One region of the Brevibacillus sp. GCM10020057 genome, then DNA from elsewhere that is predicted to be linked to it. Evidence: riboswitches for the same ligand, from Rfam matches in the RefSeq annotation. Region 1 holds a riboswitch; each other region holds the start of a gene.
The links. A riboswitch is a leader RNA that binds a small molecule or an ion and turns the genes downstream of it on or off. The one in region 1 is predicted to bind S-adenosylmethionine.

Region 1 (3,531 bases):
CTTCGGCTGGATGAATTTCAGAATTTCAGCGTGCGGCACAGGAGTTGCGCCGACCTTCAAGGTCACTTCTTGTCCCTGGGAGCCTTGGGCACCGCCCTCAGCAGGTGCCGGAGCCGCTTCCTGTTTGCTGCCGCAAGCGGCCAGCGAGAATGCCAATACCGTAGACAGTACAGATACTACTAGCTTTTTCATGGAAAAATCCCCCTTCTCCTCTATGCATGTTTTTGGTTGTTGAAACATCTATGGAAAGATCTCACTTGCGGCTGAATTTCAAAACCAGCCGATCCCCAAGGGTCTGCAAGATCTGCACCAACACGAGCAAAATGATGACCGTGACAATCATGACATCGGTCTGGAAGCGTTGATAGCCGTAGCGAATCGCCAGGTCACCCAAACCGCCCCCGCCGATCACCCCGGACATCGCGGTGTACGAGACGAGTGTCACCGTAGTGATGGTAATGGCTGCGATCAGGCCGGAGCGCGCTTCCGGCAAAAGGACGTTCCAGACGATTTGCCAATTGGAGGCGCCCATCGACTGTGCCGCCTCGATCACGCCCCGATCGACTTCGCGCAGCGAGGTCTCCACCAGACGGGCGAAGAATGGCGCTGCCCCGATGACCAGCGGCGGAATCGCCCCGAGCACCCCAAGGGAAGTCCCTACGATCAATTTCGTAAACGGAATGAGCAGGATCATCAAAATGATGAACGGTACGGAACGCAAGACGTTGACCACGACCGAAGCTGCCGAGTAAAATGCGCGGTTTTCCAAAAGCTGTCCTCGCGATGTGAGGAACAGGATGATCCCCACAGGCAGACCGATCAACACGGCAAACAGTGTCGAGAAGCCCAGCATCGTTAGTGTGGCCAATGTGCCATCGACAATTTCAGACCAGTCTACATTTTCCAATGCCATCTAAATCACCTCCACTTCGAGACCGCGCTGGCGCAGCGTCTCGATGGCCCGCCGGCTCTGCGCATCATCGCCTTCCAGCTCGACGACCAGCTGGCCGTACGGCGTGTCCTTCATGCGAGAGATGGTTCCTTGCAAGATGCTGAACACGGTGCCTGTCTCCTGCATCGTCTGGAACAAAATCGGCTGGTACGTCTGCTCGCCAAGGAAGGTGACGCGGGCGATCGTCCGCTTGCCGGATGCTTTCTCATGGGCAACGGCTTCGCGCAGCTCCGCAGAGTCTGCTACCTGCTCCACAAATTCCTGTGTGGTCGGGTGCTTCGGCTTGAGGAACACTTCCAGCACATTGCCCGACTCGACGATGCGTCCCCCGTCGATGACGCCGACGCGGTCGCAGATGGAGCGGATCACATGCATCTCGTGGGTGATCAAAACGATGGTCAAGCCCAGCTTGCGATTAATATCCAATAGCAGCGCCAGAATGGAATTGGTCGTCTGCGGGTCGAGTGCCGAAGTAGCCTCGTCGCACAGCAGCACCTTCGGGTCGTTCGCCAACGCGCGGGCGATCCCGACGCGCTGTTTCTGACCGCCAGACAGCTGGGCAGGATACTTGTCCCGATGCGCTTCCAGTCCCACCAGCTTCAGCAGCTCGTCCACCTTTTTGCGGATTTCGTCTTTGGGGCGCTTCGCCAGCTTGAGCGGAAACGCCACATTGTCGCCTACCGTGGCGGAGGACAGCAAGTTAAAGTGCTGAAAAATCATCCCGACGTGGCGGCGTTGTTCCTGCAGCTTTTGATCGTCCAGGGAAGTCAGGTCCACCCCGTCGACGATGACCTGTCCGGAAGTCGGCCGCTCCAGCAGGTTGATGCAGCGGATCAGCGTACTTTTTCCTGCCCCGGAATGCCCGATGATCCCGAAAATTTCTCCCTTTTCTATCGTCAGATCAATTCCGTGCAGCGCAGGAATCGTCTTTCCTTGTACCTGATAGCTTTTTTGCAGATTGCGCAATTGAATCAACGAGTCCACCTCCTATACACAGGTTACTTTAATGAAAAAGTAAAAACCCCTTTTTCACAAACGAAAAAGGGGCTGCAACGTCTATCGCGTTCGCATCCACCCTTCTCATCTGTCAAGATCCAATCAATCTTGTAGGAATTGGCACCGCGACACCCATGTCAGACATGGGCCGGTTGCCGGGCTTCATAGGGCCTGTCCCTCCGCCTCTCTTGATAAGAAAGATTTCCACGTATATATTTTTCATATTTTGCAGTTCGATGATACAACTCGGATTATATCCTTTGGGAATGTCGCGCGTCAATAGAATACTAAGAAAAAATAGTTGTTTCACAATGTGTTTGTTTTATTGTGAATTTTCTCTATCATCTGTCTTGCTCTCCCGGGTGGGGAAGCGCTTCCGCTCCCGACCTGCTGCACGGGCAGCCTTCCTGCGCCGTTCCTCTTGCGCTTTGTCTACCTGCTGTCGCAAGCGGCTGGGCCAGAGGAAATAGCCGCACACCAGCGCGATCGCACCGCCGATCCCGGTATCGAGCACGCGCGTGAACAGTACGTCTGCCGACATCGGCGTCCCAAAGCCGAGCAGGACCACCATCAAGGGTGTCATCAGCATGGAGTAGACCGTGTAGCTGCGGCTGCGAAAGATCGGTCGAAGCGCAGCGAGGGCGGCCGCGAGCAGCAAGCCGGCCGTAGGCGGCAGCGAGCCGAGCAGGAGAGCGCCGCCCAGCAGAGCACCGGCCACGGTTCCAGCTCCCCTGCGGATGACCCGCGTCGCCACGGCAGCAAAGCTGCGCTGCAGCACGATGGCGACCGTCAACGGAATCCAGTACGACCTCTCCTGGTGGAGCAGCGCACCGACCGCTTCCGCCACCGCCATGCACAGGCCCATCCGCAGGCAATACTGCCAGCCGACAAACTCCTGCAAAGAGGCTCTCCACCATTTCAGCCTTTTGGAAAAAGACGGAGCAACCCGTCCCGGCGCTGCTTCTATCCTCTTCTCCCTGCCTGGAAATACCGCCGACACAAGCATGGATGCGCACGCTCCCCAGAGCGAGCCTGCCCCAAACAGGGCGCCCACTGCCCCTGGATGGTGCTGTCCGCCGTAGCTGTTCCCGCCCATCCCCGCGCCCATTACCATAAAAATGATAAACTGTGCGCTCGCGACCGCCGCCTCCCTGCCAAGCCCGCCCACGAGCGCCGCCAGAGCAGAAAGGAGTACCATCCCTGTCCCGTACATCCAGCCGTGATGACCAAGCAGGCCGCCGAGCAGCATCCCGAGTGCCCCGGCGAACACCCTGCGCAGCAGCGCGCCCACTCGCAAGATCATCGGCCTGTCTGCGTGCTGCCGTGAAGGTTCCGCTTCCTCCCCTTCTCCGCTGCTGGCGTGGATCATCGCCCCGTAGGCTGCCAACAAGCCAAGCTCCGTCTTGCCGCACAACATTCCCGCCGCAATCGGGCCGGCCATTCCGATCAGGCAAGCGGCGACCTGCGGCAGTTCGTTCCGCTCCCGGTTGAATATTCGCAGCATCTTCCTGCTCCTCTCATTCCTCGTTATACCGGCAGCATAGCACACCATTGTTGACATCTCATGTCAGTGATTCAATAAT
Region 2 (3,531 bases), on a different contig from region 1:
AGGATGTTGGCGATCGCGTTGCCGATCACGGTCGAGCGCAGATGGCCCATGGAAAACGGCTTGGCGATGTTAGGGGAGGAGAGGTCGATCGGCACCTTGCGTCCTCCGCCGACATTGCTGCTGCCGTAGTTTGCGCCTTGCGTCAAGATCTCGCCGATGACTTGCTCGGCAACGCTCGCCTGATCGAGGAACAGGTTGACGTACGGGCCGACTGCCGCCACTTCGCGCAGTGGCGCACCGCCCAACTGTCCGGCAAGCTCGGAGGCGATCATCGGCGGGGCTTTGCGCAATGCTTTCGCCAATTGGAAACAAGGGAAGGCAATATCTCCCATTGCCGGATTCGGCGGCGTTTCCAGCATGCCGTAGACCGTATCTTTCGGGAAGTTTTCCACGCCCTGCTGTGCGAGCGCAGCGGCGATTTTTTCCGCCACCAGATGTTTGTAGCTCATGTGAATCCCCTTTCTCATTGAAAAGATGGAGTGCCCAAATAAAAAACCTCTGCGTCTCCTGTAAGAAAGAGACGAGAGGTTGTGCTCCCGCGGTGCCACTCCTGTTGTTTTTGCGCCAGGCAAAAACCGCTTTGTCTGCTGTATCGGGCAGTCCCGGCGAAACCTTACGCAATCTGCCAGGTTGCAGATCTTCAGGCCGCTTCTCCGAGGTGCGCTTCCCCGCATGGTCTGGCGTCGGGCTTGCACCGTCCCCGACTCGCTTGTGCCGTTTCCATGAGGTACTCTCCTCATCAACGAATCAACTATTCATTAGCATTATAGCTGGTGAGCTGCTTATTGTGCAACTCACTCCTCCGGTTTTTTCAAAATCTTGTCCAGTTCGGAGAAGTAAGCCCGGGTCAGCTTTTCCCTTTCCTCGGCGCTCTGGTTTTCCGCATTCATCCACTGCTGCTTGAACAGCTCCAACTGCTGCAGCATGGCGAGCTCGGCTGCCGCATCTTCTTCCAGGTCGTAATTCTCCGACGGATCGAAGGGAATCAGGCGGTTGTCGTTGCCGCTGCGCAGGTACGAGCGGCGCCAATGGTCGGGAAACCGATACTCCTGTTCGCCAAACATCAGCCCGAGCACATCGTCTGAATCAAGCGGCATAAAGTGATCGTAGTCATCCCGCCGCCCGCCTTCGGACAGGTTGATATGGGACAGGAAATAGCGCAAGAAATGTTCGCCCGACTCCCGGTGCTTTACGATGGAGTATGTCTCAAATTCGCTGGTCTCAAGCTGCTTGATCGTCTCCAGACAGGATAAAAATTCGTCTTTTTCACGCGCCTCGAGTGTATCCACATGGGTTCGCTCCTTTAGTATTGCCAAGCGCCGAGGCTTTACGCCAAACGCTAACGTGCCTCGCTTGCCATTTCTTATCCCTTCAGTATAGCAAAGGAAGGGAGGGGTGACAACGAACGGGGAAGAAGGAAACGCAAAAGGAGCCTAGAGGAAATTCCAGGCTCTTTGCCACGTAGGGGAATTCATAAGCGAGGGCGTTCATCCATTCCGGGGCGCATGGGAGCGAGCCGCTTCAACTGCGGCCGCTCATCCATGAGCCTTGCATTGTAGCGTTTTTCTATCCACCGTCATTAGCAGTCTTCAGAGCACCCAACGATGACCAGCAGGATAAACAGTACGAGCACCAATGCGAAGCTGTCACCAAAAAAACCGCCGCAGAAAGATGTACTCATGTTTGTTTTCCCCCTCCTTTCCGTTATGCTCTAGTCTATACACGGACGTACAGAATGGCGTGGGCGAATGACCAGTTCCTGCAAAAATGGGCGCGATGGAGTCGGATAAAAGCAAATAGTAGACAAAATCTCAATTGACGCGAAGTCAGGGGGGTGTTAAGATACTTGCAAATGTGATCGAGCTTTTTCAAAACAATCGCATAACGATGTACAACTCTTATCCAGAGAGGCAGAGGGACTGGCCTGATGAAGCCTCGGCAACCGGTTAAAATCCGGTGCCAATTCCAGCAAAGCTACGGCTTTGAAAGATGAGAGGATGACTTTTGCGCTTCTGTATCCCGCGGACAAATCCTCTTCTTTCTTCAAAGAAGGGGATTTTTTTGTACCCACATCTCGTTCACTGACATGTACGACAGGGCTTAAAAAAAAGCCAAGAAGGAGCAAGCTGATGAAACCAACCTTTCGCGAGCAGCTTTCCCGAAAAATTCTGATTCTCGACGGAGCAATGGGAACCATGCTGCAACAGGCAAATCTGACGGCTGACGATTTTGGCGGCGAGGAGTACGACGGCTGTAACGAGCTGTTGAATTTGACGAGACCCGATGTGATCCGCTCCATCCACGAAAAGTATCTGGAGGCAGGAGCCGACATTATCGAGACCAATACGTTTGGAGCCACCTCGGTAGTCCTGGCCGAATACAACGTGGCAGACAAAGACATGGAAATCAACATCGCCGCGACAAAGCTGGCGAAGGAAGCGGCGGACGCATTTTCGACACCGGAATGGCCGCGCTACGTGGCAGGCTCCATGGGGCCGACGACCAAGACCTTGTCCCTGACAGGCGGGGTCACGTTCGAGGAGCTGGTGGAGGCTTACTTTCGCCAGGCAAAAGGGATGATTCTGGGCGGAGCCGACGTGCTCTTGCTGGAGACCTCCCAGGATACGCTGAACGTCAAGGCGGGCGGAATCGGCATCCGCAAGGCGTTCGAGGAGCTTGGGACAGAGCTGCCCGTCATGCTCTCCGGCACGATCGAGCCGATGGGGACGACCTTGGCCGGACAGAACATCGAAGCGTTCTACTTTTCGCTGGAGCATCTCGAGCCGGTCTCGGTCGGCCTGAACTGTGCCACCGGGCCGGAATTCATGCGCGACCATCTGCGCACCTTGGCCTCGCTCGCGCAATGCGGCGTGAGCTGTTACCCGAACGCCGGGCTGCCGGATGAGAACGGCCATTACCACGAGACCCCGCAAGGACTGGCAGCGAAAATGCGCGCCTTTGCCGAGCAGGGCTGGCTGAACATCGCCGGCGGATGCTGCGGCACGACTCCGGAGCACATCCGGGCGATGGCGGAAGCGTTGAAAGACTGCAAGCCGCGCGCACAGGTCACGAGGCCGGTCAGCGCCGTCTCCGGGATCGAAGTCGTCTACGTGGAGGACGACAATCGCCCGCTGCTTGTAGGCGAGCGCACGAACGTCATCGGGTCGAAAAAATTCCGCGACCTCATCGCGGCAGGCCAGTACGAGGAAGCGTCTGACATCGCGCGCGCGCAGGTGAAGCGAGGCGCACAGGTCATCGACATCTGCCTGGCCGATCCGGACCGTGACGAGTATGCAGATATGGAGAATTTTTTGCAGTATGTTGTGAAAAAAGTGAAAGCGCCGCTGATGATCGACTCCACCGATGCGAAGGTCATGGAGTTGGGGCTGCGCTATTCCCAGGGGAAGGCGATCCTCAACTCGATCAACCTCGAGGACGGACTGGAGCGCTTCGAGGAAGTCGCGCCCTTGATCCATAAATACGGAGCTGCTGTCGTCGTCGGGACGATCGAGGAATCGGGGATGGCGACCA
Region 3 (3,531 bases), on a different contig from region 1:
TTGACCAGATCGACGCCGCCCAATGCCTGGGCGCGAAACTGGGTTTTCAGATCATCGAAAGGAAGGCCAAGGCAGGACTTGAAAATGCTCATCAGGAGCGGCCGGTCATGCGCACCGAGCCGGTCGCGCAGGCCGTCGATCCCGTATTTGGGACCGGGGAACGCGCCGATAAACGAATCGGGCAGCTGGATGTCGATCAGCTTGATCTTGCCGTCCATGGACAGCTTTCCGAAGATTCCGGTCAACAGGGACGGAATATCGCTGGTGAAGTTGCGGGTCGGATAGCTGACGGTAATCAGCCCGCGCGTCTCTCTGTTCTCAAGCGTCTCGAGCGGAGTTGCGCTCACGGCTTCGCCCAAATACGGCTTCAGCTCGGCTTGCCTTGCTGCGGGCAAATCTGTCCACGAACCGACGGTCATCCCGACGGCGATCGCTTCGGCTTTTTTATGCAAATCTTTTGCTTGGGTCAAATACGTAACGAGGATTCGGTGCTCACTCATTGCCAGGATTCATCCTCCTTCAGGTGGAACAGCTTCGGGTGAAACCGCAAAAGTAAATGAAAAGAGCCCCCCTTCGAGCAGGGAGGCGGTTGTCGACCAGTTTGCGTCTTCGTCTCCTCTCATCTCTCGGGTTCAAAGTCGAGGCAAAGAAAAGAAAATCTCCTGCACTCGACTCTTATCCGTTGGAATTAGCACCGTTTCGCTCTCCATCGAAATGCGGAAGACAAAAAAAGAGCGCCGGTTGCCGGGCATCATAGGGCCAGTCCCTCAGCCAGCTCGCGATAAGAGTTATTGGGTTTGACACCAAAATCAGCGTGTTCTTGTTAGATTCATGATATGACGTTCGGATGCGGGAGTCAAATTATTTTTTGCTCAGTTAACAGATAGGAATTGTCGAGAAAAGATGGGCGTTCACCCGAAATAGGGTGTTGACAGCATCGGGACGTGGTTGTATGATTCAAACTAAACTCAAAACTGTATACGTTGGATACCTTATCCAGAGAAGGTGGAGGGACTGGCCCGATGATACCCGGCAACCGACATGACGCCATTTTAGCAGCTGATGCGACTGAACTGCTGGCGGCGTGCACGGTGCTAATTCCTGCAGAAACAAAAGTGGTCTGGAAGATAAGGGGGACAAAGGCACGTTTCTCTATGCGTGACGACAGCGACCTCTTTTCTTCGGGAAAGAGGTCTTTTTGATGTTTGTTTGACTGTACGGCTGGGCCAAGATGCCGCGCTGGGAATAGACGAAAAAATAGAGCAAGGGGAGAAAAAACATGGCATATCGCGCATTGACAGAGCAGGAAGCAGTGGAGTTTGTAAAAGCATTGCCGGGTTTGTTTCACGAGGGAGCAACACTGTACAGCAAGGAAATCGGCGACGGCAACCTCAATCTCGTTTTCGACATTCGGGACGAGGCCACCGGAAAGAGTGTCATCGTCAAGCAGGCGTTGCCTTACGCTCGCGTGGTGGGCGAATCGTGGCCGCTGACAGTCGACCGCGCCCGCATCGAGAGCGAAGCGCTGCGCATCCAGCACAAATACGTGCCGGAGCTGGTGCCGGAAGTGTACCATTTCGACCAGGAGCTGGCGCTGACCATCATGGAAAACGTGGGAGACCACATCATCATGAGAAAAGGCCTGATCCAGGGCAACCGCTACCCGCTGTTCCCGAAACAGATCGGCAAATTCCTCGCCCACACCTTGTTCTACACTTCCGATCTCGGGGCGAATCCGTTTGACAAAAAAGCCCTGGTCGGAACATTCTTGAATCCGGAATTGTGCAAAATTACGGAAGATCTGGTGTTTACAGATCCTTATGAAAACGCGCCGACGAACGACTACAATCCGTTGATCCAAAAAGAAGTGGAAGCGATCTGGAACAACAAGCCGCTGAAGCTGGAGATCGCCAAGCTGAAATTTGACTTCCTCACCCGGGCAGAGGCGCTGCTGCACGGTGATTTGCACACAGGCAGCATCTTCATCACGGAAACGAGCGTCAAGGTGATCGATCCCGAGTTTGCTTACTACGGCCCGATCGGCTTTGACATCGGTGCGGTCATCGCCAACCTGCTGCTCAACTACGCAGCACAACACGGATTGCAGAAAGATCCAGGGGAACGCGAATCGTACCGCGATTATTTGCTTGCGACAGTAGAGGATGTCTGGAGTGAATTCGTCTCCCAGTTCGTCCAGCTCTGGCACAAGCACGCCAAAGAGCGCAGCGCCCACACCGAAGGCTTCTGGCAGAGCTATGTGAAGCGTCTCGTGCAGGATGCCGCAGGCTTTGCGGGCTGCAAAATCTTGCGCCGCGTCATCGGCCTCGCGGGTGTGGCTGACCTGAACAGCATCGAAGACGCACAGACGCGCGCCGAAGCGGAGCGTCTGGCGCTGGCAATCGGGGAAGCGCTGATTCTCCAACGCTATAACATCGAAGAATCCACAGACATTACAGACATCGTCCGCACCGCGACAGCACGATATTATCAGGAGGCAACGACCGTATGACAACCAGCACGCAACTTTCGCCAGTCAAGTGGGAGAACGATGCTCTCGTCCTGCTCGATCAGACGCGATTGCCTGTAGAAACCGTTTATTTGACCTTGACTACGCCAGAGGAAGTGTGGGCGTCCATTCGCCACCTGCAAGTGCGGGGGGCACCTGCCATCGGGATGTCGGCGGCCTACGGGCTGTATCTCGGCATTCGCAACAGCGCAGCCGCATCGGCAGCGGAATTTTGGAGCGAGCTGCAGGCAAAGGCCGAGTATTTGGGTACGTCCCGCCCGACAGCGGTCAACCTGTTCTGGGCGCTCGACCGGATCAAGGCGCGCGTGCAGGCGGAAGGGGACAAATCCGTTGCCGAATTGAAGGCAGCCGTGCTCGATGAAGCATTGGCGATCCAGCGGGAAGACGCAGAAGTGTGCCGGAAGATCGGGGAGCATCTGCTGACGCTGCTGCATGACGGCATGGGCGTGCTCACCCACTGCAATCCGGGGGCGTTGGCTACTGCGGCATACGGCACGGCGACGGCACCGTTTTACCTCGCCAAGGAGCGCGGCTGGAACCTGAAGGTGTACGCAGACGAGACGCGTCCGGTGCTCCAGGGTGCACGTCTCACCGCCTATGAACTGCAACAGGCCGGGATTGACGTCACGCTGATCTGCGACAACATGGCGGCGATGGTCATGTCGCAGGGCAAGGTGCAGGCAGTGATCGTCGGCACCGACCGCGTGGCGGCGAACGGCGATGTGGCGAACAAGATCGGCACGTACGGCGTGGCTGTACTGGCCAAGGCGCACGGCATCCCGTTCTACGTGGCAGCGCCGCTCTCCTCCGTGGACCTGGAGACCGCGACCGGTGCCGACATTCCGATCGAGGAGCGGCCGGCAGAGGAAATTACGCATGGCCTGGGCAAACAGGTAGCGCCGGACGGCATCAAGGTGTACAACCCGGCGTTCGATGTGACCCCGGCGGAGTACATCACGGCGATCGTGACGGAGACCGGCATTTTCAAGCCGGAGGACATCCGC
Region 4 (3,531 bases), on a different contig from region 1:
AGATCGGCGTCGTATTTCCCGCCGATTTGCCGCAAGAATAGCTGTGTTTGCTTCTTCCAGCCAGCAAACAGGTTCTTGCATCCGTTGACAACATAGATCGGGCTTGACTGATTGAATGCACCAACCAGCAGGAGAGCGGGGCGCAGTCCTGAATTTGTAATGGATACATGCAAAAAAATGGAGCTTGCCCGCAGCCCCGTGCGGTGGAAGGAACAGACGGAGGGAAAACGCGATGATCATGTACGATGTAACCGGAGCGATCTTTGAAGGAATGACCGTGTACAAAAACAAGCCGGAGAAGCAGCCGAGAATCAAGCCAGTCACGAACGGGTACGTGACCGAATCCCGCATCGAGCTGGACGTACATACCGGGACGCACGTGGATGCTCCCTTGCACATGGTGACAGATGGCGAAACGTTTGAATCGATCGCGCTGGAGAAGCTGGTGGGCAGCTGCAGGGTGCTCGATCTGACGCATGTGGAGGACCGGATCTGCCGCGCGGATCTGGAGCCTTTTGACATTCAGCCGGGCGAATTTCTGTTGTTCAAGACGAAAAACTCGCAGGACGAGGCGTTTTCCTTTGATTTTGTCTTTTTGGCAAAGGATGGGGCGGAGTATTTGGCGGACCTTGGTGTGCGCGGAGTAGGTACAGACGCACTCGGGATCGAGCGCAGCCAGGAAGGCCATCCCACCCACAAGGCGCTGTTCGCCGGCGGTGTCATTATCATCGAAGGACTGCGGCTGCGGGAAGTGCCGGATGGGGCATACTTCATGGTGGCCGCACCGCTCAAGCTCGTCGGCACGGATGCCGCGCCTGCCAGAGTCTTGCTGTTTGACGGTGTGACTGTCTCGTAGGAGAAACCGTTTGGCCAGTCTGAGGGAGAATGTGCAAAATGAAAAAGGGGGATGCGACATGCTCGAACGTCCAGCGAAAGGCGAGTACAACGTCTATTACACCAGTTATGTTGATCTCGTGCCGGAGGGGGTACTGCTGCCATTGCTGCTGGAGCAGCTGGAGGAGACGACAGCGAAATTTTCTTCCCTGACCGAGGAGCAGCAAGACCGTCGCTACGCGCCAGGAAAGTATACGGTCAAGGAAGTGCTCGGCCACATCATCGACACGGAGCGGATCATGAGCTACCGACTGCTCCGCATTGCGCGCGGAGACCAGACGCCGCTCGCCGGGTACGACGATGAAGCGTACGTGGCAGCAGGTGCCTTTGCCACAAGACCGATGAAGGACATGGTCGAAGAGTTCAGGGCTGTGCGGCTGTCCACGGTCGCGCTGCTCAAAGGTGTGCCCGATCATGCCTGGTCCAGATCAGGGATCGCCAATGACAGCGAGATTACTGCACGTGCGCTCGCGTACATCATTGCCGGTCACGAGCGTCACCACCTGCGGGTTCTCGCCGAGCGATACGGCGTCTGAACGGATTGAGGCTCACAGCAAGACTTCTATCTGGGCAAATCGTCAGAATGTGGTTGACGGATGGAGAGGAATTTCTTAGAATATACTTCAACAGCATACAACGTTCTTATCCAGAGAGGTGGAGGGTCTGGCCCGATGAAGCCCGGCAACCGTCACGATGTATGTGACAAGGTGCCAATTCCTGCGGGACTGCGGTCTCGAGAGATAAGAAGCGGGCTATTCGTACAGACTTACGAACCTTCTTCTTCTCGAAGAAGGTTTTTCTGTTTTACAAGCGGATGGTTTAGAAACTTCATAGCAATTTTTTTCTTATCCAGAGAGGTGGAGGGACTGGCCCGATGAAGCCCGGCAACCGTCACGATGCATGTGACAAGGTGCCAATTCCTGCAGGAGAAGCTCATCCTGAGAGATAAGAAGGGGATGCCCGATGAACATCAGCCTTCTTCTTCTCGAAGAAGGTTTTTTTGTTGCACAATAATTTACCGATGGGGTGACTGGAATGAGTGTAGAGGTAGTCAAAGTAGGATTGCTGGGGCTGGGTACAGTCGGAGGAGGCGTGATCAAGACGATTCACTCCCAGCAGGAGAAGCTCGCGGCGCGTCTGGGGAAACGGATCGAGATCGTCAAGGCGCTGGTGCGGGACGCGGAAAAGGAGAGGGCCGTACAAATGGGCCGCACCGTGCTGACCACCGACTTTGACGAGGTGCTGCATAGCGGCGTGGATATCGTCGTCGAGGTCATGGGCGGAGTCGAGCCTGCTTACGATTACGTGCGGGCCTCAATCGAAAAGGGCTGTCATGTCGTCACGGCGAACAAGGAGCTGCTGGCCAAACGGGGCGCAGAGCTCGTGGAACTGGCGAACCGGCACCAGGTACACCTGGCCTATGAGGCGAGCGTGGCCGGGGGAATTCCCATTCTCGGCGTCCTGCGCCAGTTTCTCAGGACGAATGACATTACTGGCATTCGCGGGATACTCAACGGGACGACCAACTTCATCCTGACCAAGATGGAGGCCGAGCAGCTTTCGTATCAGGAGGTGCTGCGGGAGGCGCAGGAGCTGGGCTACGCCGAGGCAGACCCGCGCTCCGATGTGGAGGGCTTCGATGCCATGTACAAACTGTATATCCTCGCCCAGCTCGTGTACGGGGAATCGCTGCCGCTCGCGGAGGTAAGCCGGAAAGGGATCGCGGACCTGACTTGCGGGCAGATCCGGATCGCCAGCGAACTGGGGTACCGGATCAAGCTGATCGCCCAGGCGAACCAGACGGGGGACGGAATCCATCTGTCGGTCGAACCAACCGCGCTGCCTTTGGACCATCCGCTGGCGCAAATCCAGGATTCCTACAACGCAGTCCAACTGTCGGGGAACATTGTGGGCGACTTGCTGTTTACGGGCAGGGGAGCCGGGGAAATGCCGACAGCGAGTGCGGTCGTGGAAGATTTGGCGTACCTGTTGACCCAGCCGTTCACACCGCACCCCGTCTGGAAAGAAAGAGAGGGAGCCGCAAAAGAGCTGTCAGGGGGACGGGAACAGTCGCTCTGCTACGTGGAAGGGGCGGGGCCGGCTGCAACTCCGGATCGCGTCCTGCAGTTTTTGCGTGCCAGCGGCGTCGAGGTACACAAGCTCAAGGTCCAGTTCGATCTGGGCGGCGTCCTGCGCGCCGGACTGATTACGTCCGGGCTGCACGAGGAACACACAGATTTGCTTCGCTCCGACTTCGGTCTGCAGGTGCGGTGTTTTCCTTTGCTGCACGCTTCAGAATAGGAGCGCCAGAACCGTTCACGAGCAGCGGCCATTCGGGCGGATGAGGCCGATGCCGGTAGGGCTGGATGCGTTTCTGCCAGACGGGCGCCCGTTTCGTCACCTTTCCTTTTCACAGGAGAAGAAGTACAATGAACAAAAGTTTTGGCAAATGACGGGCCGCGCGCCCGAGCGTGGAGGGGAGCCTATGCAGCTGGCATTGGATCATATCGTTCATTTCTTGCACCGTTCTCCGGCAGAGCCAGTCGAACAATTCCGTCAACATGGATATCATGCGGTTGCCGGAGGAAGACATGTGACGTGGGGGACATGGAACAGCTTGAGTTACTTTGGGCTGTC

Region 2: another riboswitch for S-adenosylmethionine. It lies ahead of metH (methionine synthase); the one in region 1 lies ahead of ACFSO0_RS06385 (methionine ABC transporter ATP-binding protein).
Region 3: another riboswitch for S-adenosylmethionine. It lies ahead of mtnK (S-methyl-5-thioribose kinase); the one in region 1 lies ahead of ACFSO0_RS06385 (methionine ABC transporter ATP-binding protein).
Region 4: another riboswitch for S-adenosylmethionine. It lies ahead of ACFSO0_RS14530 (homoserine dehydrogenase); the one in region 1 lies ahead of ACFSO0_RS06385 (methionine ABC transporter ATP-binding protein).

The regions. Positions count from the first base shown of each region.
Region 1 covers NZ_JBHUJW010000021.1:97,261-100,791, reverse strand. Annotated here, with positions in the region: gene ACFSO0_RS06395 (MetQ/NlpA family ABC transporter substrate-binding protein) at 1-192, opposite strand, end outside; gene ACFSO0_RS06390 (methionine ABC transporter permease) at 254-913, opposite strand; gene ACFSO0_RS06385 (methionine ABC transporter ATP-binding protein) at 914-1,927, opposite strand; SAM riboswitch class I at 2,030-2,146, opposite strand; gene ACFSO0_RS06380 (FUSC family protein) at 2,271-3,452, opposite strand.
Region 2 covers NZ_JBHUJW010000043.1:1,050,031-1,053,561, reverse strand. Annotated here, with positions in the region: gene argS (arginine--tRNA ligase) at 1-449, opposite strand, end outside; gene ACFSO0_RS18900 (hypothetical protein) at 795-1,289, opposite strand; gene ACFSO0_RS18895 (YjcZ family sporulation protein) at 1,580-1,681, opposite strand; SAM riboswitch class I at 1,896-1,996, shown strand; gene metH (methionine synthase) at 2,130-3,531, shown strand, end outside.
Region 3 covers NZ_JBHUJW010000034.1:113,281-116,811, reverse strand. Annotated here, with positions in the region: gene ACFSO0_RS10930 (2,3-diketo-5-methylthiopentyl-1-phosphate enolase) at 1-500, opposite strand, end outside; SAM riboswitch class I at 617-788, opposite strand; SAM riboswitch class I at 990-1,134, shown strand; gene mtnK (S-methyl-5-thioribose kinase) at 1,280-2,509, shown strand; gene mtnA (S-methyl-5-thioribose-1-phosphate isomerase) at 2,506-3,531, shown strand, end outside.
Region 4 covers NZ_JBHUJW010000043.1:189,995-193,525, forward strand. Annotated here, with positions in the region: gene ACFSO0_RS14515 (Gfo/Idh/MocA family protein) at 1-41, shown strand, start outside; gene ACFSO0_RS14520 (cyclase family protein) at 233-856, shown strand; gene ACFSO0_RS14525 (DinB family protein) at 915-1,430, shown strand; SAM riboswitch class I at 1,534-1,641, shown strand; SAM riboswitch class I at 1,737-1,846, shown strand; gene ACFSO0_RS14530 (homoserine dehydrogenase) at 1,930-3,195, shown strand; gene ACFSO0_RS14535 (VOC family protein) at 3,380-3,531, shown strand, end outside.